DNA from 4 places in the Roseixanthobacter liquoris genome. Region 2 is predicted to be linked to each of the others. Evidence: predicted binding sites of a transcription regulator. Region 2 holds the regulator's gene; each other region holds the start of a gene.

Region 1 (7,265 bases), 1.9 Mb from region 2:
AGAACGGCGCCTCCTACGGCGAGCTTCTGCCCTATGACGCCGGCTTCCGCCTGGAAGTGGAGATCGAGTTCGATCATTGCGGCATCGGCCGCCAGCGCTTCGCCGGCAACCTGACCCCCAATGTGTTCCGCCGCGAACTCGCGAACGCCCGCACCTTCGGCTTCCTGAAGGATGTGGAGCGCCTGCGCTCCGCCGGCTATGCCCGCGGCGCCTCGCTGGAAAACACCGTCTGCCTCGGCGATGCCGGCATCCTGAACCCCGAGGGCCTGCGCTTCACGGACGAGTTCGTGCGCCACAAGGCCCTGGACGCGGTGGGCGATCTGGCGCTCGCCGGCCTGCCCCTGATGGCCCGCTATCGCTCCTTCCGCGGCGGCCACAAGCTGAATTTCAACGTGGTGGATGCCCTGCTGGCGGATCGCTCGGCCTTCGCCGTGGTGGATGCCCCGGTGCGCGGCCGTCGCGAAGGCGCGGAACTCGCCGTCGGCGCCCCCGTCCTCGCCTACGCCCCGGAGCGCTGACCCGCTGGGGTGGAGCGTTCATGCGCGGGGGTGCCGCCGCACGCCGCGATCCTGTGCCTTGACCAGTCCGTGCTCGACGCGAGACACGGACCTTGCGGCACGCGGACGTCGCGATACGCGGGCGCCGCGTCCTCCGGACGGGGCCTGTCGTTTTGCACCCCGGCACGGCTGAAGCGCGCGGGATGTCCGGCCCGCTTGACGTGCGCGCCCCCGCCCTTAAAAACCCTAGCGAACCGGGTGGCGGAAACGCATTTGACGTCGCTTCGCCCGCGCCCGCCACATTGCCGACTGAAAGCGCCTTTAGCCGCGTAGTCTGCGGCGTTCGCACGGAAGCCGACGGCTTGGGATGGAACCTTCACGTGATGCGCCTTTTCACTGACGCCGCTGTCCTGCGCACCCGGGCGGCCAGCCTGCTTGCGGTCCTCTGCCTCGCCACCGGCCTTGCCGGCTGCGCCAGCAACAAGGACGATGTGATTCCGCCCGACGAGCCGGCCGAGAAGATCTACAACGAGGGCCTCACCCTCATGCGCAAGGGCGACCTGGTCGCCGCCGCCAAGCGATTCGAGGACCTCGACCGCACCCATCCCTATTCGGAATGGGCCCGCAAGGCGCTGCTGATGGACACCTATGTCTATTACGAGGCCGGCAAATATGACGAGGCCATCGCCGCGGGCAAACGCTACATGGCGCTGCATCCCGGCTCGGAAGATGCCGCCTATGCGAGCTATCTCGTCGCCTCGGCCTATTTCGACAATATCCCGGACATCACGCGCGACCAGAAGGCGACCCGCCAGGCGCTGGACGCCCTGGACGAGGTGATTCGCAAATATCCGAACACGGAATATGCCGCCTCCGCCAAGAAGAAGGTGGAAGTGGCGCGCGACCAGCTGGCCGGCAAGGAAATGATGATCGGCCGCTATTATCTGGAAAACCGCAACTACACCGGCGCCATCAACCGGTTCAAGGTCGTGGTCACGCAATACCAGACCACGCGCCAGGTGGAAGAGGCCCTGTTCCGGCTGACCGAAGCCTATATGGCGCTCGGCATCACCTCCGAAGCGCAGACCGCCGCCGCCGTGCTGGGCTATAATTTTCCCGATAGCCAGTGGTACAAGGACGCCTATAAGCTCGTGCAATCGAGCGGCAACCTGCCGGTCGAGAACAAGGGGTCCTGGATCAGCCAGGCCTTCAAGAAGCTCGGTCTCGGCTAGAATCCATGCTCTCCTCCCTCTCGATCCGGGACATCGTTCTGATCGAGAAGCTCGATCTCGTTCTCGCGGACGGCCTCACCGTCCTCACGGGCGAGACGGGCGCGGGAAAATCGATCCTGCTGGACGCCCTGTCCCTGGCGCTCGGCGGGCGGGGGGACGGGAGCCTGGTGCGTCACGGCGAGGCGAAGGGGCAGGTCACGGCCGTCTTTGATCTTCCGCTGGCCCATCCCGCCCGCGCCGTCCTTGCCGCCGCCGACATCGCCGATGAGGGCGATGTGATCGTCCGCCGCATCCAGATGGCCGACGGGCGCACGCGCGCCACCATCAACGAACAGCCGGTGAGCGTGCAGACCTTGCGCACGCTCGGCGCCCGGCTGGTGGAACTGCACGGCCAGCACGACGATCGCGCGCTGGTGGACCCCACCACCCACCGCACGCTGCTGGACGCCTTCGGCGGCCTTTCCGCCCGGACCGAGGCGGTCGGCCGTCTGTGGCGCGCCTGGCGTGCCGCGCTTTCGGACGCGGGCGCCGAGCGCGCCCGGCTGGAGGAGGCGCAGAAGGAAGCCGATTTCATCCGCCACGCGGTGGACGAACTCACCGCGCTCGGCCCCGAGGTGGGCGAGGAGACCCTGCTCTCCGAGCGGCGCACCACCATGATGCGGTCCGAGAAGATCGCCGGCGATCTCTCGGAGGCGCTGGAAGCGGTGGGCGGCAGCGGCTCGCCCGTGCCCTCGCTGTCCGCCGCCGTGCGCCGGCTGGAGCGCCGCGCCGGCGAATCGCAGGGCCTGGTCCGCCCGGCGGTGGAGGCCATCGACCTTGCCCTCGACGCGCTGGAGAGCGCGCGCTCGCACCTGGAAACCGCGCTCCGCGACGCGGCCTTCGACCCGCGCGACCTGGAGCGCGTGGAGGAACGCTTGTTCGCCTTGCGCGCCGCCGCCCGCAAATACGGTGGCACCATCGACGACCTGCCCAAGGTCGCGGCCCGATTCGCTGGCCAGCTCGATGCCTTGAACCGCAGCGCCACCACGCTCGCGGCGCTGGAAGCCAAGGTCGCGGAGGCGGAAGGGGCCTATCGCGCGGCGGCGGCCGCCCTGTCCGCCGATCGCAAGACCGCCGGCGCGAAGCTGGATGCGGCGGTGGACGCGGAGCTGCCGCCGCTCAAGCTGGAGCGCGCCCATTTCACCGCCCGCATCGACAGCGATCCCCAATCCCCCGGCGCGGAAGGCTATGACCGGGTGGAATTCTGGGTGCGCACCAATCCCGGGACCCGGCCCGGTCCCATGATGAAGGTGGCGTCCGGCGGCGAGCTGGCGCGCTTCCTGCTCGCGCTGAAGGTGGTGCTGGCGGATCGGGGCTCCGCCCCCACTCTCATCTTCGACGAGATCGACACCGGGGTCGGTGGCGCGGTCGCGGACGCCATCGGGCACCGTCTCTCGCGGCTTGCCGGGCAGGTGCAGGTGATCTGCGTGACCCATGCGCCCCAGGTGGCGGCGCGCGCGGGCCAGCATCTGCTGATTTCCAAGGCGTCCGCCGGGAAGGACAAGGACGCGCCCGTCACGACCCGCGTCGCGCCGCTCGATGCGCCGAGCCGCAAGGAAGAGATCGCCCGCATGCTGGCCGGCGCCAGCATCACGCCGGAAGCCCGCGCGGCGGCGGAACAACTGCTCCAGGCCGCCACCGTCTCGGCTTGAGGGCCGGCCGCGCCTTCTTCGCGTCCGGTCAGTCGGCCTGCGGCTTGTTCTGGCGCAGGGTCTTCACCACGCCGCGCCGCTCCTTCGCCTCCAGCCGCCGCTCCTTCGAGCCGAGGGTGGGGCGCGTGGGCCGGCGGATGGGAGCGACATAGGTCGCCTCGCGAATCATCTCCACCAGCCGCTCCAGCGCATCGGCGCGGTTGCGCTCCTGGGTGCGGTGGCGCTGCGCCTGGATGATGACGACGCCGTCCTGCGTCATGCGCTTACCGGCGATGCGGATCAGGCGGTGCTTCACGCCGTCGGGCAGGTTGGGCGAGGCGAAGGCGTTGAAGCGCAGTTGCACGGCGCTCGACACCTTGTTGACGTTCTGCCCGCCGGGCCCCGACGCGCGCACGAAGGCGAGCTCGATCTCGTCCTCGGAAATGGCGATGCGGGGGGTGATCTCGATCATGGACGGCAAGCCCGGACGCGCGGAAAGCTGCCCGAGGCCGAGAAGCCGGCCGGCAGACCCAAGCTATGGCAGAAAGCCGGGCCTTGCGACAGGCTTGCGGGTCTTGTTCGTGCCGCGCCGGCCGCCTCAGCATATCGAGGCGGCGGCGGGCGGTGCCCCCGCGCGGGCGGTCTCAGATGGCGTGGCGGTTCGCGGTCGGGCCGAAATGCTCCACATAGCGGGCGCTGATGATGGAGCGCGGCAGCACCACCAGCACGTCGGTGGTGCCGAACTGGTGGTCCACCACCGCGCCGTCGCCCACGAAGCCGCCGAGGCGCAGATAGCCCTTCACCAAAGGCGGTAGGGCATGCAGCGCCGCCTTCATGTTGATCTCATCCTTGGGGATGCGATCCATGGGCACGTAACGCTTGTCGAGCGCGCGGGCGCGCCATTCCTCCGGCGCGCGGGCATGGTGATGCAGGAACGAGAGCTGAAGCGCGAGGGCCTCGGGGTCGGTGCCCTCCAGGCTCGCGCAGCCGATCATCACATCGATATTGTTGCGCAGGATATAGGCCCACACCCCATGCCACAGCAGCTCCACCGTGCGCTTGTTGCGATAGGGCTTGAGCACGCAGGAGCGACCCAGCTCCAGGAACTTGAGGCCGGGATGCGCGGCGATGATGCGGTTCACGTCGAACTCGCCCTGGGTGTAGAAGCCGCCATGACGGTCCGCCACCTCCTGCTTCAGCAGGCGATAGGTGCCCACGACCTTGGGCTTGCGGCGCCCCAGCACCATCTTTCCGGCTTCGTAATCCAGCACCAGCATGTGGTCGCAGATGGCGTCGAACGCATCCACGTCGCGCCGGGCGAGCCGCGCGGCGGCGTCGGGCACGGCGGACATTTCCTCGTAGAAGACCTTGTAGCGCAGGCGCTGGGCGCGGCGCACGTCGCGCGCGGTGCGGGCGAGCCGCACTTCCAGCGGCCCGAGGCGGCCGAGCACCACCGGTTCGCCGAACGGCACGGCCTCGCGGTGGCGGATGCCGGAATAGGCGCGGAAATCGGAAACCAGCTTCTGCGGGCCGTTCAGCCCCGGCTTGCCGTCCGCGCGCGGCAGAGGCGCCGCGAACAAAGGCGCGCCGAACTTGGCACCGGGGAATTTGGCGAAGCCTTCCTTGGCGACATCGATGCCGCGGCCCACCAGAGCCGGCCAGCTGAAGGGTTGCGGGTCGAGACCGGAACCGGACGGATCTTGGCGTTTCATGCAACGACCCCCTCCTCGGGCCGCCGCTGGACAACGGCGGTTTCATGGGATGCCGCGCGCCGTCCCAGACGAGCTCGAAACCGGGCGCGCGCCTCGTGCGCGTTCATCCCGCGTGACCATCACATTCACCATAGTTTTCCTACGGCTATGTGACAATGGCTGATTGTGACAGCCCCGTCCTGTCATATGACGGAGGCGGCGCATTGCGGGCCACCGGAGCGCATGCTAGCGCCAGGGGCGGTTGGGCAATCGGGATTCGGGGGCACCATGTCTAAGGTTCGTTTTCTGTCGGGTGCGGCCGGCTGCGCCCTGGCGCTCAGCATCGCCTTTTCGGGGCATGCCCAGGCCCAGGCGGTCCCCACCCCCGCCGCCGTCACGGTCATCAACGTGCCGGGCGTCGGCACGATGAATGTGCTGAGCTATCAGGCCCGCTTCGTTTCCGCCGATCCGGCCACCCGCCGCGTGGTACTCGAGGCGCCGAACGGCAAGCGCTGGGCGGTGATCGCGCCGCCGCTGCTGGGCGATGTCATGCGGCTCGCCAACAGCCAGAAGCTGCTGATCCGCGTATTGCCCGGCCTCGTGACCGCGCTCGGCAAGGCCCATCAGGGCACGCCCGGCGTCGCGGTGTCCGAACTGGTGCTGAAGGACGGCCTGCCGGGCTGGCCGGAGGATTATGGCTTCCGGGAAGTCACCATCACCTCCATCCTGGTGAATATCGACAAGACCAACGGCACCATCAGCTTCGAGGGGCTGGACGGCGTCGTGCGCACGGTGAGGGCGGCCAATCCGCAGGTGCTGGCCGATCTCCAGAAGGTGGAATTGGGCGATCTGTGCCAGATCACCTATTATGAAGGCCTCGCCATCAACGCCATGTAGCTTCGCCCGCAGCGGCCGGTTCCCGCAGCGGTCGCGCCGTGAACAGCGGGCGAGTTCCGCTGCGCACGGCATTTGTCAGCTGCGCGCGTTGGCAGGGGCAGCCAAGCCAAGTGAAACACGGGCGCCGGGGGCTCAGGCCGCCGCGCGCTGCCGGTCGGCGAGGGCGCGATAGGCCAGCGCCTCGGCGAGGTGCCGGCGCCCGAGGGTTTCCGCGCCGTCGAGGTCGGCCAGGGTGCGGGCGACCTTGAGCACCCGGTGGTAGCCGCGCGCCGACAGATTCATGGCGCCGGCGGCATCGCGCAGCAAAGCGAGCCCGCCCGCATCGGGCGCGGCGACCACCTCCAGCAGCGGGCCCGAGGCCTGGGCATTGGTGCGGACGTCGGGCCGGTCCAGCGCGGCATAGCGCTCGACCTGGAGCGCGCGCGCGGCGGCGACCCGGGCCGCCACCTCCCGCGAGCCCTCGGCCGGGGCGGGCAGCACCAGATCGGCGGCGGTGACGGCCGGCACATCCAGATACAGGTCGATGCGGTCGAGGAACGGGCCGGAGAGGCGCGCCTGGTAATCCTCCTTGCAGCGCGGCCCGCGCTTGCAGGTGAAGCCCGGTTCGCCCGCATGGCCGCAGCGGCAGGGGTTCATGGCGGCGATCAGCTGGAACCGCGCCGGATAGGTCACGCGATGATTGGCGCGGGCGATCAGCACGTCGCCGGTCTCCAGGGGCTGGCGCAGGGAATCCAGCACCTGGGGCGAGAATTCCGGCAATTCGTCCAGGAACAGCACGCCGTGATGGGCGAGCGAGACCTCGCCCGGCTTCGCCTTCGCCCCGCCGCCCACCATCGCCGCCATGCTGGCGGAATGGTGCGGCGCGCGGAACGGCCGGCGGTCCACCAGGGCGCCGTCCTGGATCGCGCCCGCCACCGAGGCAACCATGGAGACGTCCAGCATCTCCGCCGGCGAGAGCGGCGGCAGGATGGAGGGCAGGCGCTGGGCCAGCATGGATTTGCCGGCGCCGGGCGGGCCGACATACAGCAGATTGTGGCCGCCGGCGGCCGCGACTTCGAGCGCGCGCTTGGCGGTTTCCTGGCCCTTCACGTCCCTGAGGTCGAGGTTCGAGCCTCCGGGCGGGCGCAGGCGCGGGTCGGGCCGGGCGAGGATCTGCCGGCCCGTGACATGGTTCGCCAGCTGGATCAGCGAGATGGGCGCGAGAATCTCCATGTCCGGGCTGGCCCAGGCGGCTTCCGCGCCGCAGGCGCCGGGACAGATCAGCCCGTGTCCGCGCGC
Region 2 (7,265 bases):
GGGCGGCGGCGTTCGTGGCCTGCGCCTGCGCCACCGCCTCGGCATCGAAGCGGGCATAGGCGCGCACCTTGTCGGGGCTGACGAAATCCACCACCACCATGTCCACCGGACCGTCGGTCTGGGTCTGGAGGATGAAGCGGCCCTCGAATTTCAACGAGGAGCCCAGCAGCACCGTCAGGGCCACGGCCTCGCCGACCACGCGCTTCACCGCATCGGGATAATCGTGATGCACCAGCACCGCGTCGAGCATGGATCCGACGCGCACCACGCGGCCGCGAATATCGAGCGCGTCCACCTGGAACGGAAGCACCGAATTGTCGGGCGCTTCCAGGCGCGGTTCGGGATGTGTGTCCTTGGTCATGGTCCCTCATTCCCACCGCCCGGCCAGGGGCCGGGCCTTCGACCGCCGCCGCTTGGATGTTCTCGGGCGCCGCGCGCGCCCGGCCGGGGGAGAAGGGCTTTCCCCTCCCCCGGCACCGCGACTCAGGCTGCGGGCGTGTCGAAGCACCAGGCCAGAATGCCCTTCTGGGCATGCAGGCGGTTCTCGGCCTCGTCGAACACCACCGATTGCGGGCCGTCCATCACCTCATTGGTCACTTCCTCCCCGCGATGGGCGGGCAGGCAATGCATGAAGATGGCGTCCGGCGCCGCGCGCGCCATCAGGGCGCGGTTCACCTGATAGGGCTTCAGGAGATTGTGGCGCCGCTCCGCCTCCTTGTCGCCCATGGAGACCCAGGTATCGGTGACGATGCAGTCCGCCCCCTCCGCCGCCGCTTCGGGATCGCGGGTGAACTTCACCCGGGCCTTGGTCTTCTTGACGAAGTCCTTCAGCGCCTGGCGCGGCGACAATTCCTTCGGGGTGGCCACGTTCAGCTCGAAATCGAAGCTATGGGCGGCATGGATCCAGGAGGCGAGCACATTGTTCGCGTCCCCGGTCCAGGCCACCTTTCGCCCGGCAATGCGGCCCTTGTGCTCCTCGAAGGTCATCACGTCGGCCATCACCTGGCAGGGATGGGAGACCCGGGTCAGCCCGTTGATGACCGGCACGGTGGCATGGGTCGCCAGTTCCACCAGGTCCTCATGGCTGAGGATGCGGATCATGATGGCGTCCACATAGCGCGACAGGACGCGGGCGGTATCGGCGATGGTCTCGCCGCGCCCGAGCTGCATTTCCGCGCCGGTGAGCATCACCGTGTCGCCGCCGAGCTGGCGCATGGCCAGATCGAACGACACGCGGGTGCGCGTGGACGGCTTGTCGAACACCATCGCAAGAGACTTGCCGGCAAGCGGCCGCTCCGCCGTGCCGGCCTTGCGCTTGGCCTTGAGATCCTTCGACAATTCGAGCACCCGCCGCAGCTCCACCGCGGGGATGTCGGACAGATCGAGAAAATGACGCACGCCATTGTCCTTCATTCGGCGGCTCCCTTCGCCGACGCCAGTGCAAGGCCGTTCTCGATCCGCAGGCAGGCGGCCTCGATTTTCTCGGCGGCAATGGCGATCTCCTCCTCGCTGAGGATGAGAGGCGGCAGAAGTCGAACCACATTGTCTCCGGCGCCGGGGGCCAGCAGGCCCTCGTCGCGCAGGGCGAGCACCAGCTCGGCGGCGGGGCCCTGCGCCCTCACGCCAAGCAGGAGCCCTTCACCTCGCACCTCGGCGATGACCGCGGGATGACGGTCCTTGATCTCGTTCAGGGTGCGCACGAGCAGCGCGGAGACCGCCTGCACCCGGTCGAGGAAACCGTCCGCCAGCACCACGTCCAGCACCGCATTGCCCACCGCCATGGCGAGCGGATTGCCGCCATAGGTGGAGCCGTGGGTGCCGAGCGTCATGCCGCGGGCGGCATTCTCCGTGGCGAGGCACGCCCCCATGGGGAAGCCGCCGCCGATGCCCTTCGCCACCGCCATGATGTCGGGCAGGATGCCGGAGGTCTGGTAGGCGAACAGGGTGCCGCTGCGCCCGACCCCGCACTGCACCTCGTCCAGGATCAGCAGCAGGCCATGCTCGTCGCAGAGCGCCCGCAGCTGGGGCAGGAAATCCGCCGGCGGCACGCGCACGCCGCCTTCGCCCTGGATCGGCTCCACCAGGATCGCCCCGGTCTCCGGCCCGATGGCGGCCTTCACCGCCGCGATATCGCCGAACGGCACATGGTCGAAGCCCGGCATGTTGGGGCCGAAGCCTTCCAGATACTTGGCATTGCCGCCGGCGGCGATGGTCGCGAGCGTGCGCCCGTGGAACGCGCCCTCGAACGCGATGATGCGGTTCTTCGCCTCAGCGCCGATCACATATTGGTAGCGGCGCGCCATCTTGATGGCGCACTCCAGCGCTTCCGCACCGGAATTGGTGAAGAACATGGTATCGGCGAAGGTCACGGCCTTCAGCCGCTCGGCCAGGCGCTCGCCACCGACGATGCGGAACAGGTTCGAGGTGTGCCAGAGCTTTCCCGCCTGCTCGGTCAGGGCCGAGACCAGATAGGGATGGGCGTGCCCGAGGATGTTGACCGCAATGCCGGCGGTGAAATCGAGAAAACGTCGCCCGTCCGTCGTGACGAGCCAGCAGCCCTCTCCCCTTTCAAAAACGAGGTCGATGCGCGCGTAGGTCGGCAGAACGGGGGTGATCACGGAACCCCTCCTCTTGGGGTGGGGCGAAACGCACAGCGTCTCGCCGGACATCAGAAACGCCAAAGGCCGCCCTCGCGGGGCGGCCCGACAAAAAGGGATTCTAATGATCGCGCGCGTGAGGTCAACAGAGCGCAGCCGTTAACCTGATTGTAACGACTTGGGGACAACGGCGCGGGAATGCATTCCGACTCTGTGCGCGGGTGCGTGCATATTGTAGTTTGCTCGTGGCCGACCACGACATGTCGTGCAGGCCTGTTCCCCAAGTGACGTTGGGCCCTGCGAACCCGCGTGCAATGGCGCGCCTGGGTGCGGGAGAAGAGTCGAAGGAGGAGAGCGATGAGCTGGAACGACGAGCGCGTCGAACTCTTGAAGAAGCTCTGGGGCGAAGGGCTTTCCGCAAGCCAGATCGCCGGCGAGCTGGGCGGCATCACCCGCAATGCGGTGATCGGAAAAGTGCACCGCCTCGGCCTCTCCGGCCGTGCGAAATCAACGGTTCCCGCGGCTCGCCCGCGCAAGGCGCGGCCGGAAGCGCCCGCACACAAGCCCGCGCCTCAGCCGCAGACCATCGGCAACACCGCGCTCGCCCCCGCGCTGGAAGCCTTCGTGGCGCCCGAGCCCGCGCCGCGCCCGGCCTCCGCCGGCAATGTGGTCGCCATGGGCCAGCGCTGCACCATCATGAACCTCACCGAGGGCACCTGCCGCTGGCCGATCGGTGAGCCGGGCACGGAAAGCTTCTATTTCTGCGGCGGGCGCAGCCTCACCGGCATGCCTTATTGCACGACCCATGCGCGGATGGCCTACCAGCCCACGCAGGATCGCCGCCGGGACCGTCGCGTCGCCCGCATCTGAGCGGCGCGCACCGGGAACGACATGTGCCGGCGCAAGCGTTTGCCGGCACATGCAAGGAAGGACCCCGGAGCAGATCGCCGGGCATGCGAGGCGGGGAACGACCGGCGTGGGCCTCGGCCCAATCGGGGAAGGCGTTCCCGGAGCGGGTCTTTCGAGAAGGGCGCGCCGCTCGCCCGGGCGTCGAAGCCATTTTAGGGTCTGCCAGCGACCGGCTGGGCCCTGCTGAAACGCCAAAGGGGCCCTGCCCGCCGCGCGAGATGGCGTGCCGCGATGGGCGACCAGCCGCAGCGACCCGATTTGCGCGAAGATCGCATCATACGAAACGGACAGCCGGCCAGGCGCATCGGCCGGGCCAGGATTTGCGCCTTGCCCCCCGCCTGTGGGCCGGCGCCTGCGCGCCATCACTTTTCGCGAAATAATGATCTTGGCGATGTGCGCCGCAGAGCATCCGGCGGCTTGCCGGGGGTGCGAGCGCGACAGGGATCGACCTGCCGGCGCCCGCCGCGTCTGGCCCCTGGCGCTCAATGCACGCGGGCGAACATCTCGTTGAAGGAATAGCCGGCGCCGCGCACGGTGCGGATCGGATCGGACTGCCGGCCCCGGTTGATCGCCTTGCGCAGGCGGCCCACATGCACGTCCACCGTGCGCTCGTCGATATAGACGTCCTGTCCCCAGACGCCGTCGAGCAATTGCTCGCGGGAGAACACCCGTCCGGGGCTCTGCATCAGGAATTCCAGCAGGCGGAATTCCGTCGGCCCGAGATGGACCTCGCGCCCCGACCGGTGGACCCGGTGGGTCTCCCGGTCCAGCTCGATATCGCCGGCCCGCAGCAGGGTCGCCACATGCTCCGGCTTCGCCCGCCGCAGCAGCGCCCGCACCCGCGCCAGAAGCTCGGGAACGGAGAAGGGCTTGACGACATAATCGTCGGCCCCGGTGGCGAGGCCGCGCACGCGTTCCGTCTCGTCGCCGCGGGCGGTGAGCATGATCACCGGCAGCCGCTCGGTTTCCGGGCGCGTGCGCAGGCGGCGGCACAGTTCGATGCCCGACAATCCGGGCAGCATCCAGTCGAGGATGACGAGGTCCGGCACGCTTTCGCGCAACCGGGTCTCGCCCTCATCGCCCCGTCCGACGCTCTCGACGAAATAGCCTTCCGACTCCAGATTGTAGCGGAGCAGAAGGGTCAGCGGTTCCTCGTCCTCGATAATCAAGATACGCGCAGGCACGGATTTTACCCCTGAAGGCTATGCCCCGGGAAAGCGACGGTCGTCTCGCTGGAGACATCCGCCTTCGGGCGCTCTTCGGACAACATCTGTCCCGAAACCATGTAATAGATGGTTTCCGCGATATTGGTCGCGTGGTCGCCGATGCGCTCGATATTCTTGGCGCAGAACAGAAGATGCGTGCACACCGAGATGTTGCGCGGATCTTCCATCATATAGGTGAGGAGCTCGCGGAACAGGGACGTGTACATGGTGTCGATGCCGCTGTCGCGCACCCACACGTCCACGGCCTTCGCCTGGTCGCGGCTGGCGTAGGCGTCCAGCACTTCCTTGAGCTGCTCCAGCACCAGGTCGGACATGTGCTCGACGCCGCGCACCAGCTTCTGGGGGTGATATTCCCCCTCGATGGCGAGGACGCGCTTGCCCACGTTCTTCGCGAGGTCGCCGATGCGCTCCAGGTCGGAGGCGATGCGGATCGAGGCCACCACATCGCGCAGGTCGCTGGCCACCGGCTGGCGCTTGGCGATGCAGATGATGGCCTTTTCCTCGATCTCCCGCTGGAGGTGATCGACGCTCGCATCGAGCAGGATCACCCGCTGGGCGGAAGCGGTGTCGCGGCGGATCAGGGCATTGACGGCGTCAGCCACCATGCGCTCCGACTGGCCACCCATTTCGACGACCTTGCGGCCGATCTCCTTCAGCTCGGCGTCGAAGGCCGAGACGGTATGGTCGGACATCTGGCAGATCCTTGCTCGGTCAGCCGAAGCGGCCGGTGATGTAATCGCGGGTCTTGATCTGCTTGGGGTTGGTGAAGATCACGTCGGACGGCGCGACCTCGACCAGCTCACCCAGGTAGAAGAAGGCGGTGATATCGGCGCAGCGCGCCGCCTGCTGCATGTTGTGGGTCACGATGACGATCGTGAAATCCTGCTTCAGCTCGTCGATCAGGTCCTCGATCTTCGAGGTGGAGATCGGGTCGAGCGCGGAGGTCGGCTCGTCCAGCAGGATCACTTCCGGCTGCACGGCAATGGTGCGGGCGATGCACAGGCGCTGCTGCTGGCCGCCGGACATGCCGAGCGCCGAGGTGTGCAGGCGGTCCTTGGTTTCTTCCCAGATGGCGGCCTTGCGCAGGCAGCTTTCCACCCGCTCGTCCATCTTCGCCTTGTTGAGGTTCTCGTGCAGGCGCACGCCGAAGGCGATGTTGTCATAGATCGACATGGGGAACGGCGTGGGCTTCTGGAACACCATGCCGATGCGCGTGCGCACGACGGTGGGGTCCAGCTCCTTGCCGACGATGTTCACGCCGTCGAACATGACGCCGCCCTCGGCGCGCTGGCCGGGATAAAGGTCGTACATGCGGTTGAACACGCGCAGCAAGGTGGACTTGCCGCAGCCCGAGGGCCCGATCATCGCGGTCACGCGCTTCTCGGGGATCTCGAAATTGATGTTCTTCAGCGCGTGGTTCTGCCCGTAATAGAAATCGAGCTTCTCCACCTTGATCTTGGTCGGCGCCTGGACCGCATCGGGCTTGGCCGAGACGGAAGAGGAGATATTGAAGGTCGGATCCACTGCAGAGTTCATGTCAGCCTCATTCGGTCTCTGGTCGCCCGGTGGGCCGGCCTGCTGCCGGCCCGGGCGGTGATCTTGGGCGCCCTCTGGGCGGTGATCTCAGGGTGCCGGCTCAGTGCGTGCGTGCCAGCACCAGGCGGGACACGACGTTCAGAACCAGAACGCCCACGGTGATGAGCAGGGCACCGGCCCAGGCCAGCGACACCCAGTCGTCGAACGGGCTTCCGGCATATTGATAGATCGCGATTGGCAAGCTGGCCATGGGCTTGCTGAGATCGGTCGACCAGGAATTATTGCCGAGCGAGGTGAACAGCAGCGGCGCCGTTTCACCGGCCGCGCGCGCGATCGCCAGCAGGATGCCGGTGACGATGCCGGCGCGCGCCGCCCGCCAGGTGATCATGATGACCACTTTCCATTGCGGCGCCCCGAGCGCGAACGCCGCTTCGCGCAGGCCCACCGGAACCAGGTTCAGCATGTCCTCGGTGGTCCGCACGATCACGGGAATGACCAGGATCGCCAGCGCGATGGCACCCGCCCAGCCGGAGAAGCCGCCGAACGGCACCACCAGGAACTGGTAGATGAACAGGCCGACCAGGATCGAAGGCGCCGAGAGCAGGATGTCGTTCACGAAGCGGGCGGCGGAGCCGATCTTCGTGCCCTTGCCGTTCTCGGCAAGGAAGGTGCCGGCGAACAGGCCGATGGGACCGCCGATGGCCAGCGCGATGCCGATCTGGATCAGCGATCCGACGATGGCATTCAGCAGGCCGCCGCCCTGGCCGGGAGGCGCCGTCACCTTGGTGAACACATTGAGGTTGAGGGCCGGAAGACCCCGGGAAATCAGGGTCCACAGGATCCAGGCCAGCAGGAAGATCGCGAACACCGCGAACCCCGTGGAGACGACCTTGACCGTATAGTCCTTGGCGCGGCGTGCTGCGAGGGATGCCATGACGTTTGCCTCCCGGATCAATCAAGCCGCGAGCGCACGAGCGCACGGGACAGGGCAAGGACG
Region 3 (7,265 bases), 2.3 Mb from region 2:
GTCTTCGACCTTTTCGATGCCGGAGCCTGGATAGGTGATGATCTCCATCTCGTAGCCATAGGCGCCGTCCTTCGAGGCCATCATGGCGAAGGGCACGAAGCCGGAGCAGGCGACCGCGATCGGGTTGGAGCCGGTGTTGAAGCCGGCGATATGCAGGCGGCCGGCCCGCATCGCTTCCAATTGGGCGGCATTGGACTGGACCGGGAAGAACTGCACCTTCTTCCCGGTCACCTTGGCGAGGTGGTCGATGAACTCGGCCCAGACCTTGGCATAGACAGCCGGATCCTCGACCGGCGTATAGGAGAAGATAAGGGTGTCCGGATCGACCCATTGCGACGGATCAGTCGGCGCATCGGCGACCATGTCGCCATTGGCGTCAGCGTAGCGGGCATCGAGCTTGAAATCCTCGGCAGAGGCGAGGGTCGGCACTAGAAGGGCCGCGCCCAATAGGGCAGCGCGCGCAAGCGAAGTGGCGAACGACATGGAATGCTCTCCAGCAATCAGATGACCTAAGGTGATGTACGACGCTCGTATGACGCAGGGACTACGATGCCGACTGGTCCATTAAGCGGCGGAGCGGGCAGCGTCGGTGGCGCCGCTCGCTGTCGCACCGATCTCTGACAGGGCTGCCTTCAGTGCACTGCCTTCCAAGCCGTCGGGGAGCGCGAGGAGCCGTTCAATCCGCTCCTCGAGCTGGGCATAGGTCGCCTCGAAGGCGCTTCGGCGGGTGGCGGCGTCGCCGACAACGGCGGAAGGATCGGCAATGCCCCAATGGGCACTCGCCGGGTGTCCGGGCCAGACTGGGCAGGCTTCCCCCGCGGCATTGTCGCAGACCGTGATGATGATGTTCATCTGCGGTGCGTCGGGCTCCGCGAACGCCTGCCAGGTCTTGGAATAAAAACCTTCGATCGGATGGCCGCGCTCGGCAAGCAGCGCGAGGCCATCCGGATTGGGGGCGTCCTTCGGCGTGCTACCGGCGGAGAAGCCGCGGAAACGTCCGCCGCCCTTTGCGTTGAGGATGGCCTCGGCGAGGATCGACCGGGCCGAATTATGGGTGCACAGGAAGAGAACGTTGCGGACGGTCATCGGCGGATTCCTGATCCTGTTGATCATTCGGCAGGCTGCTGTGCAGCGCGAACCGGTGAGGAGGCGGTGACCGCCGGGAATAGGATGGCGCTCGCGAGCGCACCGAGCGCAGCGCCAACAAGCTGCGCCACAATGAAACCAGGCACGTCGCCAATGGCGATGCCGGCAAATGTCGTTGTGAAAGCGCGGGCGAGCGTTACAGCAGGATTGGCGAAGCTGGTGGAAGCCGTGAACCAATAGGCCGCTGTGATGACGAGGCCGACGAGCCAGGGGATGGCCGCCTTGGCATGGCGCACGCCGCCGAGGATGGTCAGCACCAGGGCAAAGGTGGCGACGGCTTCGGCGAACCATTGCGAGGGACCAGTCCGCGGTTTGATCCCGATCATCAACGGAGCCAGATCGAACATCAGATGGGCGACCACTGTGCCGGCGATGCCACCGATGCACTGCGCGATGATGTAAGGCGCAACCTCGCTCCAAGGCATTTCGCGACGGGCGGCGAAGACTAGGCTGACCGCGGGGTTGAAGTGCGCGCCCGATACCGGCCCGAGAATAGTGATGAGCACTACCAGGATCGCGCCGGTCGGGATCGTGTTGCCGAGAAGTGCAATGGCGACGTTTCCGCCCGCCAGCCGTTCGGCCATGATGCCCGAACCGACCACAGTCGCGACGAGAATGCCGGTGCCGAGCGCTTCGGAGAACAGGCGGCGGGACAAGGAGAGGGCCTCGGTCGACATCAGGCCGCCGATGCGGGCGAACCCGCACTCCCCGCCTTGCCGATGGCGTCCAGGCGCTTCTGAAGAGCAAGCCGGTCCAACGAACGGAATGGCAGCGCGATGAAGATCGAGATGCGGTTGTTCAGCATACGGTAGGCATCGGCGAAGGCGAGCGCGATCTCCGCCGGCGAGCCGGTGACGGCTGCCGGATCGGGAATTCCCCAATGCGCTGTCATCGGCTGTCCTGGCCATACCGGGCAGGTCTCCTGCGCGGCGTCGTCACAGACGGTGAAGACGAAATCGAGCGCGGGCGCGCCGGGCTGTGCGAACTCAGTCCAGCTCTTGGAGCGCAAACCGCTGACGTCATAGTGAAGACCCGTCAGCAGCTTCAATGTCTCCGGGTGCACAGCGCCCTTCGGATGGCTGCCCGCCGAATAGGCCTTAAAGCGATCCAGGCCGAGCCGGTTCAGGATGCATTCGCCCATGATCGAACGCGCCGAGTTCCCAGTGCACAGGAACAGCACGTTGAACAATCTCTCCTCGCTCATGTCCGTCTCCTTAAGCCGCGGCCTGTCCATTGAGTGTCAGTTCCGTCGCACCTTCCATCTCGCCGATGCCGGCGAGACGCGCCTTCAGCGTGGCAAGGTCGAGCTTGTCGATCGGCAGGTTCACGAAGGCAGTGAGCCGTGCGGTAAGGCGCCGGTAGGTCTCCAGGAAGGCCGCGCGCTGCTCAGCCTCGGTGCCGTCGACCAGAGCGGGGTCTGGAAGCCCCCAGTGGGCTTGCAGGGGATGCCCCGGCCAGCTCGGGCACGCTTCGCCGGCGGCGGCGTCGCAGACCGTGATGACGAAATCCATCGGTGGCGCATCCGCCGCCCCGAATTCGCTCCAGCTCTTCGAGCGCAGTTCACCCACGTCATAGCCGAGCGATGTCAGCAGATTGAGTGCCATCGGATGCGGCGTCTTGCTCGGCCGGCTCCCGGCGGAGAAGGCGTGGAAGCGCCCCCGGCCCTCGCGGTTCAACACCGCCTCGGCGATGACGGAGCGGGCTGAATTGCCGGAACACACCAACAGCACATTGTAATGTCGCTCGTCCGCTGCCGCGGGCCGCAGTTGCGGAAAGGCCGGATCCGCAATAAGCCGTGGCCCGCCGCCGCCCATCTCCGCCATCAGCCGCGACAGGACATGCGCGGTCCGTGCTGTGTTCGCGGCATAGATGATCGAGCGCCCCTCACGGCGCGCGCTCACGAGTTCGGCCCGTTCCAGGTGCGACAGGTGGGTCGACATGGTGTTGTGCGGCACGGCCAGCAGGCGGGCGATGTCGCCCGCCGGCAGCCCGTAAGGCGTGTAGCGAAGCAGAAGACGATAAGTTTCGAAGCGGGTCGCCTGCGCCAACGCATCGAAAATCCGGATCACGTCCTCCGAAGAAAGCCTTGGCTCGTCCATCATGCCTCGCCAGTGTGGTGGGATGGGTTGAAGTGTTCCTGATTGCGTCTCAGGTTCCGCTCTTGATCTGCCTGGACCAGTATTCCTTGATCTGGGCCACCAGCGCATCCGGCAATGGAACGTAGCCCAGCTCCGAAGCGTATTTCTTGCCGTCACCAAGGGCAAAACGGAAGAATTCAAGTGCAGTCCGGCTGCTCGGGGGAACCTTCGGCTCCTTGTACATCAGAACAAAGGTAGTCGCGGCGATAGGGTAGGCATCCGCCACAGCCGAATCATTGATGACGACGTAGAAATCCTTGGCATTGGTCCAATCGAAGCTCAGGGCTGCCGCCTGGAACGAGGCCGGGCTCGGGGCGATGAAATTGCCGGCGCGGTTTTGCACCAGGCCGTAGGTAAGCTTGGCCTGGACCACATAGGTGAATTCGACATAACCAATCGAGTTCTTGACCTGCCTGACTGCGGTCGCGACGCCTTCGTTTCCGCGTGCGCCGGTCCCGGTGGGCCACGCGACCGAGGAGCCCTCGCCCACCGTCGCCTTCCACTCCGGGCTGGCCTTGGCCAGATAGGATACCCAGTTGAAGGTCGTGCCGGATCCGTCGCTGCGCTCGATGACGGCGATCTTGGCGTCCGGCAGCGGCAGGTCCGGATTGAGCGCCTTGATGGCGGGATCGGACCAATTGGTGATCTTGCCAAGATAGATGCCCGCGAGCAGGGCGCCGGTGAAGCGCATCTGGCCTGGGCCGATACCCTCCACATTGAGGACGGGAACCACGCCTCCGAACACGATTGGGAACTGGCCAAGACCGAGCCGATCGAGCTCCTCGGGTTTCAGCGGCCTGTCCGTCGCCCCGAAATCGACCACGCCGTCCTTGACGCGGTTGATCCCGCCCGAGGATCCGATCGACTGATAACCGACGATGTTTCCGGTCGGCCGGAACGCCTCCGCCCATTTTCCAGATGATCGGATAGGCGAAGGTGGACCCGGCGCCCCGCACTTCTTCCGCGTGCGCGGCCGGGGCGGTCCACGATAGGCCGGCGACGGCTACCGCGGCGATGAGGGTGGAAAGGCGTTTCACGACTCGCTCCCTTGATTGGTTCGCCCGCCATTCATTGGCACGCGTTAATCTGGACGATCATATATGTCCGGAAGTCTCGACATGTCGATAGTTGCGCTTCGTGACACCGGTGTGACGCCAGCCCGGCGCCGGAGCCCAGAAGAAAATTTATCATTTCTTTATGTCGAGTATAGCCGACATATCGTAGAATGATTGATGTGTTTTCGGCGTCCCCGTCGCTAGCGCGGCGGGAGTGTCCGAAACTCAATCGATGTATAAAAATATCTCTCAGACGTTACACCGCCTCGATATCGGCGACACGATGTGTGGAAGAAAACACATATGCTGGATTGGCATCAGTGCGGATATGAGATAAGCACATATAAACATACGATATACATGGATATGATTGGTATGTAGACTGATTTTATTTAGATATAACGTTGCGAGAATCGGTCGTTAGACTGTAGATGCATTGCATTGTCACAAAATTGTTAGATAGGCTGCCTAGGACAAGCGCGGTGTCAGAACCGGGCTGACTGAGCCCGGCATCATTCAGGGAGACGGGATTCTCATGAAGATCATCACTCTTGCCGGCGCTCTCGCGCTGCTGGCGTCCGGCGCGGCTATGGACCGCGCAGCCGCCCAGACCGTGGTCCAGGTGGATGGCTCCTCGACCGTCTTTCCGGTGACGGAAGCCATGGCCGAGGAGTTCCAGAAGGCCAACAAGGACATCAAGGTGACGGTTGGTATTTCGGGCACCGGTGGCGGCTTCAAGAAATTCTGCCGCGGTGAGATCGATATCGCCGATGCCTCGCGGCCGATCACGGCGGCAGAGCAGAAGGCCTGCAAGGAGGCCGGTATCGAATATATCGAGCTGCCGGTGGCGCTCGACGCGCTCACGGTCATCGTCCACCCCTCCAATAGCTGGGCCGGGGAAATGACCGTGGCCGAGCTGAAGAAGATCTGGGAACCGGAAGCCCAGGGCAAGATCACCAACTGGAAGCAGGTCCGCGACAGCTTCCCCGATAAGCCGCTCGCCCTCTATGGCGCAGGCGTCGATTCCGGAACTTACGACTATTTCACCGCGGCGATCGTCGGCAAGGAGCATTCGAGCCGCGGCGACTTCACCGCATCCGAAGACGACAACGTCCTGGTGCAGGGCGTGGCCGGCGACCAGAATGCGCTCGGTTTCTTCGGCCTTGCCTATTACGAGGAGAACGCCGGCAAGCTAAAGGCCGTGAAGATCAAAGTGAACGACGCCGCTCCGGCAGTTGAGCCCAGTGTCGACAACGCCCGGACTGGGAAGTACCAGCCTCTCTCCCGTCCGATCTTCATCTACGTCAATAAGAAATCGACCGAGACCAAGCCGGCCGTTGCCAAGTTCGTCGATTTCTATCTCGACAAGAAGAACGCGAACGAACTGGTGAGCGAAGTCGGCTACGTGCCGCTTCCGGAAGCCGCGCTCGCCACCTTCCAGGACCGCTTCAAGAAGCGCGAGATCGGTACCGGCTTCACCGGCTCTAAGGTCGGCGTGTCCGTTGAAGACCTGATCAAGGAAAAGCTCGTCTACTGAAGCAAACGCGAAACGAAGGGGGCGCAAGGCGCCCCCTTCGTGCCTTGAATAGGAAACGGGACGTGAGTGTAGCGAATTCAACGAGCGCCAGTGGGCTGCCCCGCTTGAAGGTTTCCGTGTCCTTTCTCGCGCGGCGGCGTCTGGTCGACCGCACGATGCGGGTTGTGCTGTTCGGCTGCGCGGGGCTATCCGTGCTGGTGACGGCCGGCATCGTCTATGTGTTGCTGAGCGAAAGCCTCAAATTCTTCGCGCAAGTCTCGCTGATCGACTTCCTGACCGACACCCAATGGACGCCGGTATTCCAAGACAAGCATTTCGGCATCATGACGCTGGTGTCGGGAACATTCATGACCTCGTTGATCGCACTGCTCGTGGCGATCCCCGCCGGAACGATCCTCGCCATCTATCTCAGCGAGTTCGCCCAGCCGGGATTGCGGGAGGCGATCAAGCCCTTTCTCGAACTGATCGCCGGCGTGCCGACGGTCGCATTCGGCTATTTCGCGCTGCTTCTGCTGACGCCCCTGTTCCAGGCATTCATACCGGGACTTGCGGGCTTCAACCTGCTCGTGCCCGGCATCGTCATGGGCGTCATGATCCTGCCCTACATCGTCTCGGTGAGCGAGGACGCCATGCGGGCGGTGCCAAATGTGCTGCGCGAGGGCGCCTACGCGCTCGGCTTCACCCGCCTTCAGACCGCCACCCGGGTCGTGATACCCGGCGCGTTGTCCGGCGTGACCGCAGCCTACATTCTCGGCATGTCACGGGCTGTCGGCGAAACCATGGTGGTGGCCATCGCCGCCGGCCAGCAGGCCAAGATCGCCCTCAATCCGCTCGAAGGCGCAGCGACCATCACTGCCTACATCGTGCAGATCAGCCTCGGCGACGTGCCGCACGATTCCATTGCCTATCTGACCGTCTTTGCCGCCGGGCTGACGCTCTTTCTCATCACCTTCGTCTTCAACATCGTCGCGTTCTGGCTGCGGCAAAAATTCCGCGAAGTGTACTGATGAAAGCCGCAGCCCAGCCAACAGCCAGTCGCATCACCTCACGGCGCACTGACGCCGAGATCGTCGAGCACGCGCACCGCTCCGACAGGAACTTTGCGCTCCTGGGGCTGGGCGTCCTCGTGCTTTCGATGATCGTGCTCCTGTCACTCATCGTCGATTTCATGGTCGACGGACTTGGACGCATCGATTTTGACTTCCTCACCAGCTTTCCGTCCCGGCGACCGGCCGAAGCCGGCATCCTCTCCGCCTGGGTCGGAACCACCCTTGTGATGATCGTGACCACGGCGCTCGCGGTGCCGCTCGGTGTCGCCGCTGGCCTCTATCTTGAGGAATATGCTCCAAGGAACGCCCTGACCTATCTGATCGAGATCAACGTCACCAA
Region 4 (7,265 bases), 570 kb from region 2:
CCGCCTATCTTGGCCTGGATTTGCAGAAGCCGCGCCGGGTGAAAAGCTCGGCCATCGGCCGCAAGACCACGGAGCGCCGCTCCAAGGAAAAGCTGGCGAATTGGGGCGCGGACGAAGAGCGCCTGCTGGAAGTGGAACTGGCGCGCCACGGCCTGCCGGATTTCGGCTATGGCATCGCCGCCCCCGCGCCGTCCGCCCGCGCCGCACCGGCGACGACCGGGCGTCCGGCGCGCGCCTATTCCCCCGAGCTCACGCGCCGCGCCCATTCCTGAACCGCCGGCCAGCCCGGCCGAAGGCCGGCGGGCGAGGGTGCGCAGGCGAAGGCGCAAGGAAGACGGCGGCCCCGGGCCGCCGCCGGCCGTCTCATGTGGCCGCGCACCTCAGGCGCGGACCAGATCCCCCAGCAGGTTGGCCGCCAGCGTGACCTTGGAGAGGCTGAGGCCGGACGCGACGATGTCCTGCACCGTGGCGCGGGTGCGGTCGATCTCCTTGCGGCGGCGCTGGACGAAGGCCTCCACCGCGGCTTCGCCCTCGCCCTCGCCCGCCAGGATGCTCGCGCTCACCTGCCGCACGAAGGCTTCGATCTGGCCGAGCGCCCGGTCGAGGGCGAGGCGATCATAATAATCGGCCGCCGCGATGTTCCGCGCCGCCCCGCCGATCTCGTCCACCGCGAAATAGCGACCCGCGGCGAAGAAGGTGGCGGCGACATCGTCGATCGACCGGCCGGTGGTCTGCGACAGGAGCGCAATGTCGGAGGCGGCGGCCAGCGCGCGCAGCAGGGTGATGCGGCGGGCGAGGTCTTCCGGCACGCGCTTTTCCACCAGAGCCGCCGTCTGGCGTTCGCCGCGCAGGCGCCAGACCTCCGGCAGGCTGGTGTCGAGGGCGGCGGCGACATCGGCGATGGCGCCCCGATAGCGTTCCACCACCGCACCGAGACCGGTGCCGAGGTCCACATTGCGCAGGAACCACACGGTGCGGCCCACGGCGAGGTCCTGCACCTCGGCATAGAGCTGGAGCTGGACCGCGCCGTCGATCTTCGTGTCGAGGGCGTCGATGGCCGCGTTCATCTCGCCGAGGCCGAAGCTGTCGCGCACCGCCGCATAGGCGCGCACGACGCTCGCAGCATCCATGCCAGTATGGTCGCTGATGCGCGCGATGCAGGCCGGCCCGCCCTGGTTGATGATGGCATTGGCGAGGCCGGTGGCGATGATTTCCCGCCGCAGGCGATGGGCGGTGATGGCATTGGGGAAACGATGCTCGATGGCGTCCGGGAAATAGCGCTCCAGTTCGGCCGCGAGATAGGCATCGTCCGGCACGTCGGAGGCGAGCAGCTCGGAATAGAGCGAGATCTTGGCATAGGCGAGGAGCACCGCCAGTTCGGGCCGGGTGAGGGCCTCCCCGCGCGCGCGGCGCTCCTGGATCTCGGCGTCGGAGGGCAGATATTCCACGGAACGATCGAGTTCGCCGCGCAGCTCCAGCATCTGCATCAGGCGCTGCTGGAAGGCGAGATCCTCCACTCCGCGCCGCTCGGCGAGCGAGATGGCGAGGGTCTGGAGATAATTGTTGCGCAGCACCAGCAGGCCGACGTCGCTGGTCATCTCGCCGAGCAGGGCCGCGCGGTCGGGCGGCGAGAGCAGTCCGTCGGCCACCGGGATCGACAGGGCGATTTTGATGTTCACCTCCACGTCGGAGGTGTTCACGCCGGCGGAATTGTCGATGGCGTCGGTGTTGAGCCGCACGCCGTGGCGGCCGGCCTCGATGCGGCCGCGCTGGGTCATGCCGAGATTGGCGCCTTCGCCCACCACCTTCACCCGCAGGTCGCGCGCGGCGATGCGGATCGGGTCGTTGGCGCGGTCGCCCGCCTGGGCGTCGGTTTCGCTGGAGGCGCGCACATAAGTGCCGATGCCGCCGAACCAGAGCAGGTCGGCCTTGGCTTTCAGGATCGCGCTCATCACCTCGGTGGGGGTCGCCTCCAGCTTTTCGAGCCCGAGCACGGCGCGCGCCTGCTCCGACAAGGCGATGCTCTTGGCGGTGCGGGGATAGATGCCGCCGCCCGGGGAGATCAGGGCCGGATCGTAATCCGCCCAGCTGGAGCGCGCGAGATTGAACAGGCGCTGGCGCTCGGCGTGGGAGGTCGCCGGATCGGGATCGGGATCGAGGAAGATGTGGCGATGGTCGAACGCCGCCACCAGCTTCAGCGCGGTGGAGAGCAGCATGCCGTTGCCGAACACGTCGCCCGACATGTCGCCCACGCCCACCACGGTGATCGGGGTGGTCTGGATGTCCACGTTGATCTCGCGGAAGTGGCGCTTCACCGCTTCCCAGGCGCCGCGCGCGGTGATGCCCATGGCCTTGTGATCATAGCCCACCGAGCCGCCGGACGCGAACGCATCGTCCAGCCAGAAGCCGTGGTCCTGCGAAAGGCCGTTGGCGATGTCGGAGAAGGTGGCGGTGCCCTTGTCGGCCGCGACCACGAGATAGGGGTCGTCGCCGTCCACCCGCACGGTCAGCGGCGGATGCACGACCTCGCCGCCCTTGAGATTGTCGGTGATCTCCAGCAGCGCGGTGACGAAGATCTTGTAGGCGGCGATGCCCTCCGCCTGGATCGCATCGCGCGAGCCGCCGGCGGGCAGGTGCTTGGGCACGAAGCCGCCCTTGGCGCCCACCGGCACGATCACCGCATTCTTCACCTGCTGCGCCTTCACGAGGCCAAGCACCTCGGTGCGGAAATCCTGCGGCCGGTCGGACCAGCGCAGGCCACCGCGCGCCACGTGGCCGAACCGCAGGTGCACGCCTTCCACGCGCGGAGAATAGACGAACACCTCGTACATGGGCCGGGGCAGGGGCAACCCTTCCACCTTGGCGCTGTCGTACTTGATGGCGATCGCCCCCTTGGGCCGTCCGTCCGCCGTGAGCTGGTAGAAGGTGGTGCGGATCGCGGCGTCCACGAGATTGACGAAGCGGCGCAGGATGCGGTCCTCGTCGAGCGAGGACACGTCCGCGAGCGCGGTCTCGATTTCCTCGCGCAGCGGCGCGGCACGGGCGGCCCGGGCCTCGGGGCTGGCGTCGAGGCGCGGGTCGAAGGAGGTGTGGAACAGCTGGACGATGCGGGCGGCGACATCCGCGTGATTGACCAGCGTGGTCCACAGATAGTCCTGGGAATAGGGAATGCCGGCCTGCCGCAGATAGCGGGCGAGCGCGCGGGCGAGCGCCACGTCGCGCCAGGCAAGGCCGGTGTCGAGCACGAGGGCGTTGAAGCCGTCGTTCTCCGCTTCCCCGCGCAGCACGGCGGTGAGCAGGTCTTCCAGCCGCGCGGCGGAGCCGGACACCTCGATGGTGCCGCCGTCAACCCGCTCCAGGGTCATTTCATGCAGCCAGGAGCGGCGGGTCTCGGTGTCGGCGCTGCACACCGGCTCGATGTGATAGGTGCGCTCGTTGATCGCCTTCAGGCCCATGTTCTCGAGCATCGGCACGCGCTCGGAGAGCGGCAGCGGGCGGCCGAAGGACAGCAGGCGCAGCGAGATGCGGTTCGCCGGATCGCCGGGGCGGCGGTAGAAATCGAGGGCGATGGGCCGCTCGGGGGAGAGGCGTTCCAGCCGCTCGATATCGGCCACCGCCGTGTCGACGCCATAGGCGGCGATATAGCCGGGATCGAAGGCCTTGCCGTAGCGCTCGAACAGGAGGCCGGCGTCGCCGGCGCTCGGGGTTTCACGCAGGGCCTGGCGCAGGCGGTCGCTCCAGGACAGCACGTCCTCGGCCACCGCGGCTTCCAGCGCCGCGCGGTCCACCTCGGGGGTGCGGCCTTCGCGCCGGCCGATGATGTAATGCACGCGCGTCAGCGGCACGTCGGAGAGGAAGGACGGGAAGGCTGCCGAGACATGGCCGCCGAACGCGGTCGCGAGGCGGGCGCCGATCTTGTCGCGCAGCGCGGCGTCGAAGCGCTCGCGCGGCAGATAGACCAGCACCGACACGAAGCGGTCGAAGGCGTCCACGCGCGGCAGCACCCGCACGCGCGGGCGGTCGTAGAGCGAGAGAATATCGCGGGCGAACACCAGCAGCGTCGCCGGGTCGATCTGGAACAGGTCGTCGCGGGGATAGGTTTCCAGCACCGTGCCGAGCGCCTTGCCGGAATGGCTCTCCCGGTCGAGGCCGGCATCTTCCACGACCATTTCCACCTTGCGGCACAGATAGGGGATCTGGCGCACCGAGTCGGTATAGGCCGTGGAGGTGAACAGGCCGATGATGCGCAATTCGCCGAGCAGGCGGCCGTCGTCGGCATGCAGCTTCACCCCGACATAATCGAGGAAGGCGCGGCGGTGGACGCGCGAGCGCAGCGACGCCTTGGTCACGATGAGCGGCAGGGGCCCCGCCAGGAACTGGCGGATTTCCGGCGTCGTGACCACGGCTTCCTCGCCGAGGCGCAGCTCGTGCACGTCGCGGTCGCGCAGGATGCCGAGGCCCTCCTCGGCGACTTCCAGACCGCCGTCGGCGGCGAGCGCATAGCGCCGCACACCGATGAAGATGAAGTCGTCATTGGCCAGCCAGTCGATGAAATCGGCGGCTTCCTTGCGCTCGTCCTTGGAATAGGGCTGGGACTTGCGGCGGAAGCCCTCGGCCGCCTGCCGCACCTCGGCGCGCATGGCGAGGAAATCGGCATTGGCGGCGCGCACGTCCGCGAGCGTCTTGTCGAGCGCGACCTTCAGCGCGTCTCGCGCCTCGGCGGTTTCCAGCGCCTGGATGTGAATGTGGATCAGGCTCTCGCGGATGGAGCGCTTGCGGCCCTGGGACAGGTCGGTCTCGATGCCGGTCACCTGCCCCGCGCCGTCGCGCTCGACCGCGAAGATGGGATGGGTGACGAACTTGGCCTCATAGCCCTGGTCCGCCAGCTCGCCGGCGATGGAATCGAACAGGAAGGCCATGTCGTCATTGACCGTCTCGACCACCGTGATGGCGGGAGCGCCGGCCCATTGCGGGTTGAACACCCGCACGTCGTGCTGGCCCGGCACCCGGCCGGCGAGATGGGCATGGGCCTCGCGGCACAATTGGGCGAGGGCCTCCGGCAGCAGGGCGGCCACGTCCTCCGGAGCGGCACCGGCGAGCAGGGCGCGGGCGAAGAAGGCGGGCACGGGACCGTCCGCGAGCAGGATCACCGCATCCTCGATGCGAGCCTGGGCGCCAAATCCGAGTTCCGAACCTTGAAATCCTTGGACGTTCATGGCCTCTCCCCCTTGGCGCCCGCGCGCAGCGCGGGGCCCCGCCGTCCTCGATCGGACGTTCTGCACTGTGGGTTTCGCTCAGAGCCGCGACGGAACGATGACGGGGACCTATTCGAAGGGGGATCAAGATGAACGCGCCGAAGAGCCCAGGCAAGCCCAAGAAACTTCAGTCGAAATCTGCTGAAAATACAGGCGGGCCTAAGAAAGGGGCGGTTCAGGCCGCTGTTGAGGCCGTGGCGCGCGTGGCAACGCAGGCCACCGCCAAGGCGACCGGGTCGGTAGGGAAGTCGGCCCCCAAGTCCGCCCCCAAGTCGACGGGGAAGTCGGCGGCGAAGGTCGGCACCGGGACTCCTGCCGCTCCGCCGCCCCGGCCCGCGGACGACACGCCCCGGATCGCCCTCGACCTGCCGCCCGCCCCGCTCGATGAGGCGAACCAGGCCTATTTCGACAAATGCATGGAAAAGCTGGGCTTCGTGCCGAACGTTCTGGCCGCGTACAGCTTCGATCTCGCCAAGTTGAATGCCTTCGCCGGCATGTACAACAATCTCATGCTGGCGCCCTCCGGCTTGTCGAAGCTTGAGCGCGAGATGATCGCGGTCGCGGTGTCCAGCGTGAACCGCTGCTATTATTGCCTCACCGCCCACGGCGCCGCGGTCCGCGCGCTCTCGGGCGATCCCATCCTCGGCGAGCAATTGGTGATGAATTACCGGGCCGCCCGGCTGGAGCCGCGCCAGCGCGCCATGCTGGATTTCGCGGTGAAGCTCACCGAGCGTCCCCACGAGGTGGAAGAGGCGGATCGCGCGGCATTGCGCAAGGTCGGCTTCTCCGAGCAGGACATCTGGGACGTGGCGGCCGTGACCGGTTTCTTCAACCTCTCCAACCGCATCGCCAGCGCCACCGACATGCGGCCGAACCCGGAATATCACCGGCAGGCGCGCTGAAGGCGGAGACCGGGCACGGACCATCGCGCCGAAGTCACGGTCTCACGCTGAAGTCATCGCATCGTGCCGGCCTTCGCGTTATATTTTCACGAATATAATTAGGAAGGCCGGCATGCTGAATTTCCTCCCGCCTGTTTCCCTCCCGGCCCCGGGCGCCGATGCGCGCCGCCGTGCGGCGGTCGGCAGCGTGATGCTTCTCGCATTTCTGCTTGGTGCGCCGGCGGTTCGCGCGGCGGAGGGGCAGGGGTGCTCCGGCGGTGCCTGGCCCCTGGACGCGGCCCGGGCGGCCCTCGATGCGGCGCACACCGAGGTGCCGAGCGGCGCCGGGCTGCCGGCGGCGGAAGGGAGCTTCGTGGTTCAGCTCGTGCCGCTGCCGGATGCCAAGCTGCCCTATCCGCCGGCGCGCCTTCCGGCGGAGACGGCGAATTTTGCCGGCTTTCTTCTTCTGCCGGCACCCGCAACGGCCGGGCGCATCGAGGTGAGCCTGTCGGACGCGGGGTGGATCGATCTCGTGCAGGACGGGAAGAGCCTGCCCGCCGCGGCCTTCACCGGCGTGAAGGGGTGTCCGGGATTGCGCAAGAGCGTTCGCTTCGAGGTGACGCAGCGCCCGCTTGTGCTTCAGGTCACCGGCGTTTCCGTGGACCGCCTGAAGGTGGCCGTCGCGCCGGCGCCGTGACATGTCAGTACCCGCCCAGAGGCCGCCTCTTGCTGCTCAGACTTTAGGCGCAGGCTGACCCTATTGACGGCAGCCAAGTTTACCGTGCTAGGTTGCGGCGCAAGATCAAAAGCATCATCGAAGATGCGGTCTCAGGGGGAGCCGGGCGGGCGCATTGCGTCCCTGGCCGAAACAAGCGAGGGCACAGACCACGATGACGGACACTGTCTCAGACGTGCCCTACATCGTTGAAGCGGAAGGTCTCACGAAAGAGTTCAAGGGTTTCGCGGCGGTCAAGAACGTCAACCTGCGGATTCGACGGCACACGATTCACGCCCTCATCGGGCCGAATGGTGCCGGTAAGACCACGTGCTTCAACCTGATCACGAAATTCCTGGAACCGACCCGTGGCGTCATCCGCCTGAACGGGAAGGAGATCACCCGGACCAAGCC

Evidence for each region. Region 2 encodes PhoB, which activates phosphate uptake and scavenging genes when phosphate is short. Its sites were predicted from a motif close to TGTCATNNANCTGTCAT; they were not measured.
Region 1: the regulator PhoB is predicted to act here: its motif matches at 5,250-5,266, upstream of olsB (l-ornithine N(alpha)-acyltransferase).
Region 3: the regulator PhoB is predicted to act here: its motif matches at 4,782-4,798, upstream of V5F84_RS18645 (PstS family phosphate ABC transporter substrate-binding protein).
Region 4: the regulator PhoB is predicted to act here: its motif matches at 5,303-5,319, upstream of V5F84_RS04845 (NAD-glutamate dehydrogenase).

What each region holds. Positions count from the first base shown of each region.
Region 1 is NZ_CM195537.1:4,579,211-4,586,475, reverse strand. It holds gene lpxC (UDP-3-O-acyl-N-acetylglucosamine deacetylase) at 1-518, shown strand, start outside; gene V5F84_RS20660 (outer membrane protein assembly factor BamD) at 881-1,729, shown strand; gene recN (DNA repair protein RecN) at 1,735-3,420, shown strand; gene arfB (alternative ribosome rescue aminoacyl-tRNA hydrolase ArfB) at 3,449-3,871, opposite strand; gene olsB (l-ornithine N(alpha)-acyltransferase) at 4,044-5,111, opposite strand; gene V5F84_RS20640 (hypothetical protein) at 5,379-5,987, shown strand; gene V5F84_RS20635 (YifB family Mg chelatase-like AAA ATPase) at 6,120-7,265, opposite strand, start outside.
Region 2 is NZ_CM195537.1:1,639,440-1,646,704, reverse strand. It holds gene V5F84_RS07310 (Hsp33 family molecular chaperone) at 1-361, opposite strand, end outside; gene argF (ornithine carbamoyltransferase) at 484-1,413, opposite strand; gene V5F84_RS07300 (aspartate aminotransferase family protein) at 1,410-2,618, opposite strand; gene V5F84_RS07295 (GcrA family cell cycle regulator) at 2,955-3,467, shown strand; gene phoB (phosphate regulon transcriptional regulator PhoB) at 3,989-4,690, opposite strand; gene phoU (phosphate signaling complex protein PhoU) at 4,696-5,424, opposite strand; gene pstB (phosphate ABC transporter ATP-binding protein PstB) at 5,444-6,268, opposite strand; gene pstA (phosphate ABC transporter permease PstA) at 6,369-7,202, opposite strand; gene pstC (phosphate ABC transporter permease subunit PstC) at 7,220-7,265, opposite strand, start outside.
Region 3 is NZ_CM195537.1:4,141,914-4,149,178, reverse strand. It holds gene phnD (phosphate/phosphite/phosphonate ABC transporter substrate-binding protein) at 1-483, opposite strand, end outside; gene V5F84_RS18670 (arsenate reductase ArsC) at 565-1,086, opposite strand; gene V5F84_RS18665 (MIP/aquaporin family protein) at 1,110-1,823, opposite strand; gene V5F84_RS18660 (arsenate reductase ArsC) at 1,823-2,350, opposite strand; gene V5F84_RS18655 (arsenate reductase/protein-tyrosine-phosphatase family protein) at 2,361-3,248, opposite strand; gene pstS (phosphate ABC transporter substrate-binding protein PstS) at 3,295-4,146, opposite strand; gene V5F84_RS18645 (PstS family phosphate ABC transporter substrate-binding protein) at 4,875-5,876, shown strand; gene pstC (phosphate ABC transporter permease subunit PstC) at 5,993-6,883, shown strand; gene pstA (phosphate ABC transporter permease PstA) at 6,883-7,265, shown strand, end outside.
Region 4 is NZ_CM195537.1:1,066,124-1,073,388, forward strand. It holds gene V5F84_RS04840 (sulfotransferase domain-containing protein) at 1-272, shown strand, start outside; gene V5F84_RS04845 (NAD-glutamate dehydrogenase) at 381-5,216, opposite strand; gene V5F84_RS04850 (peroxidase-related enzyme) at 5,609-6,157, shown strand; gene V5F84_RS04855 (hypothetical protein) at 6,270-6,833, shown strand; gene V5F84_RS04860 (ABC transporter ATP-binding protein) at 7,027-7,265, shown strand, end outside.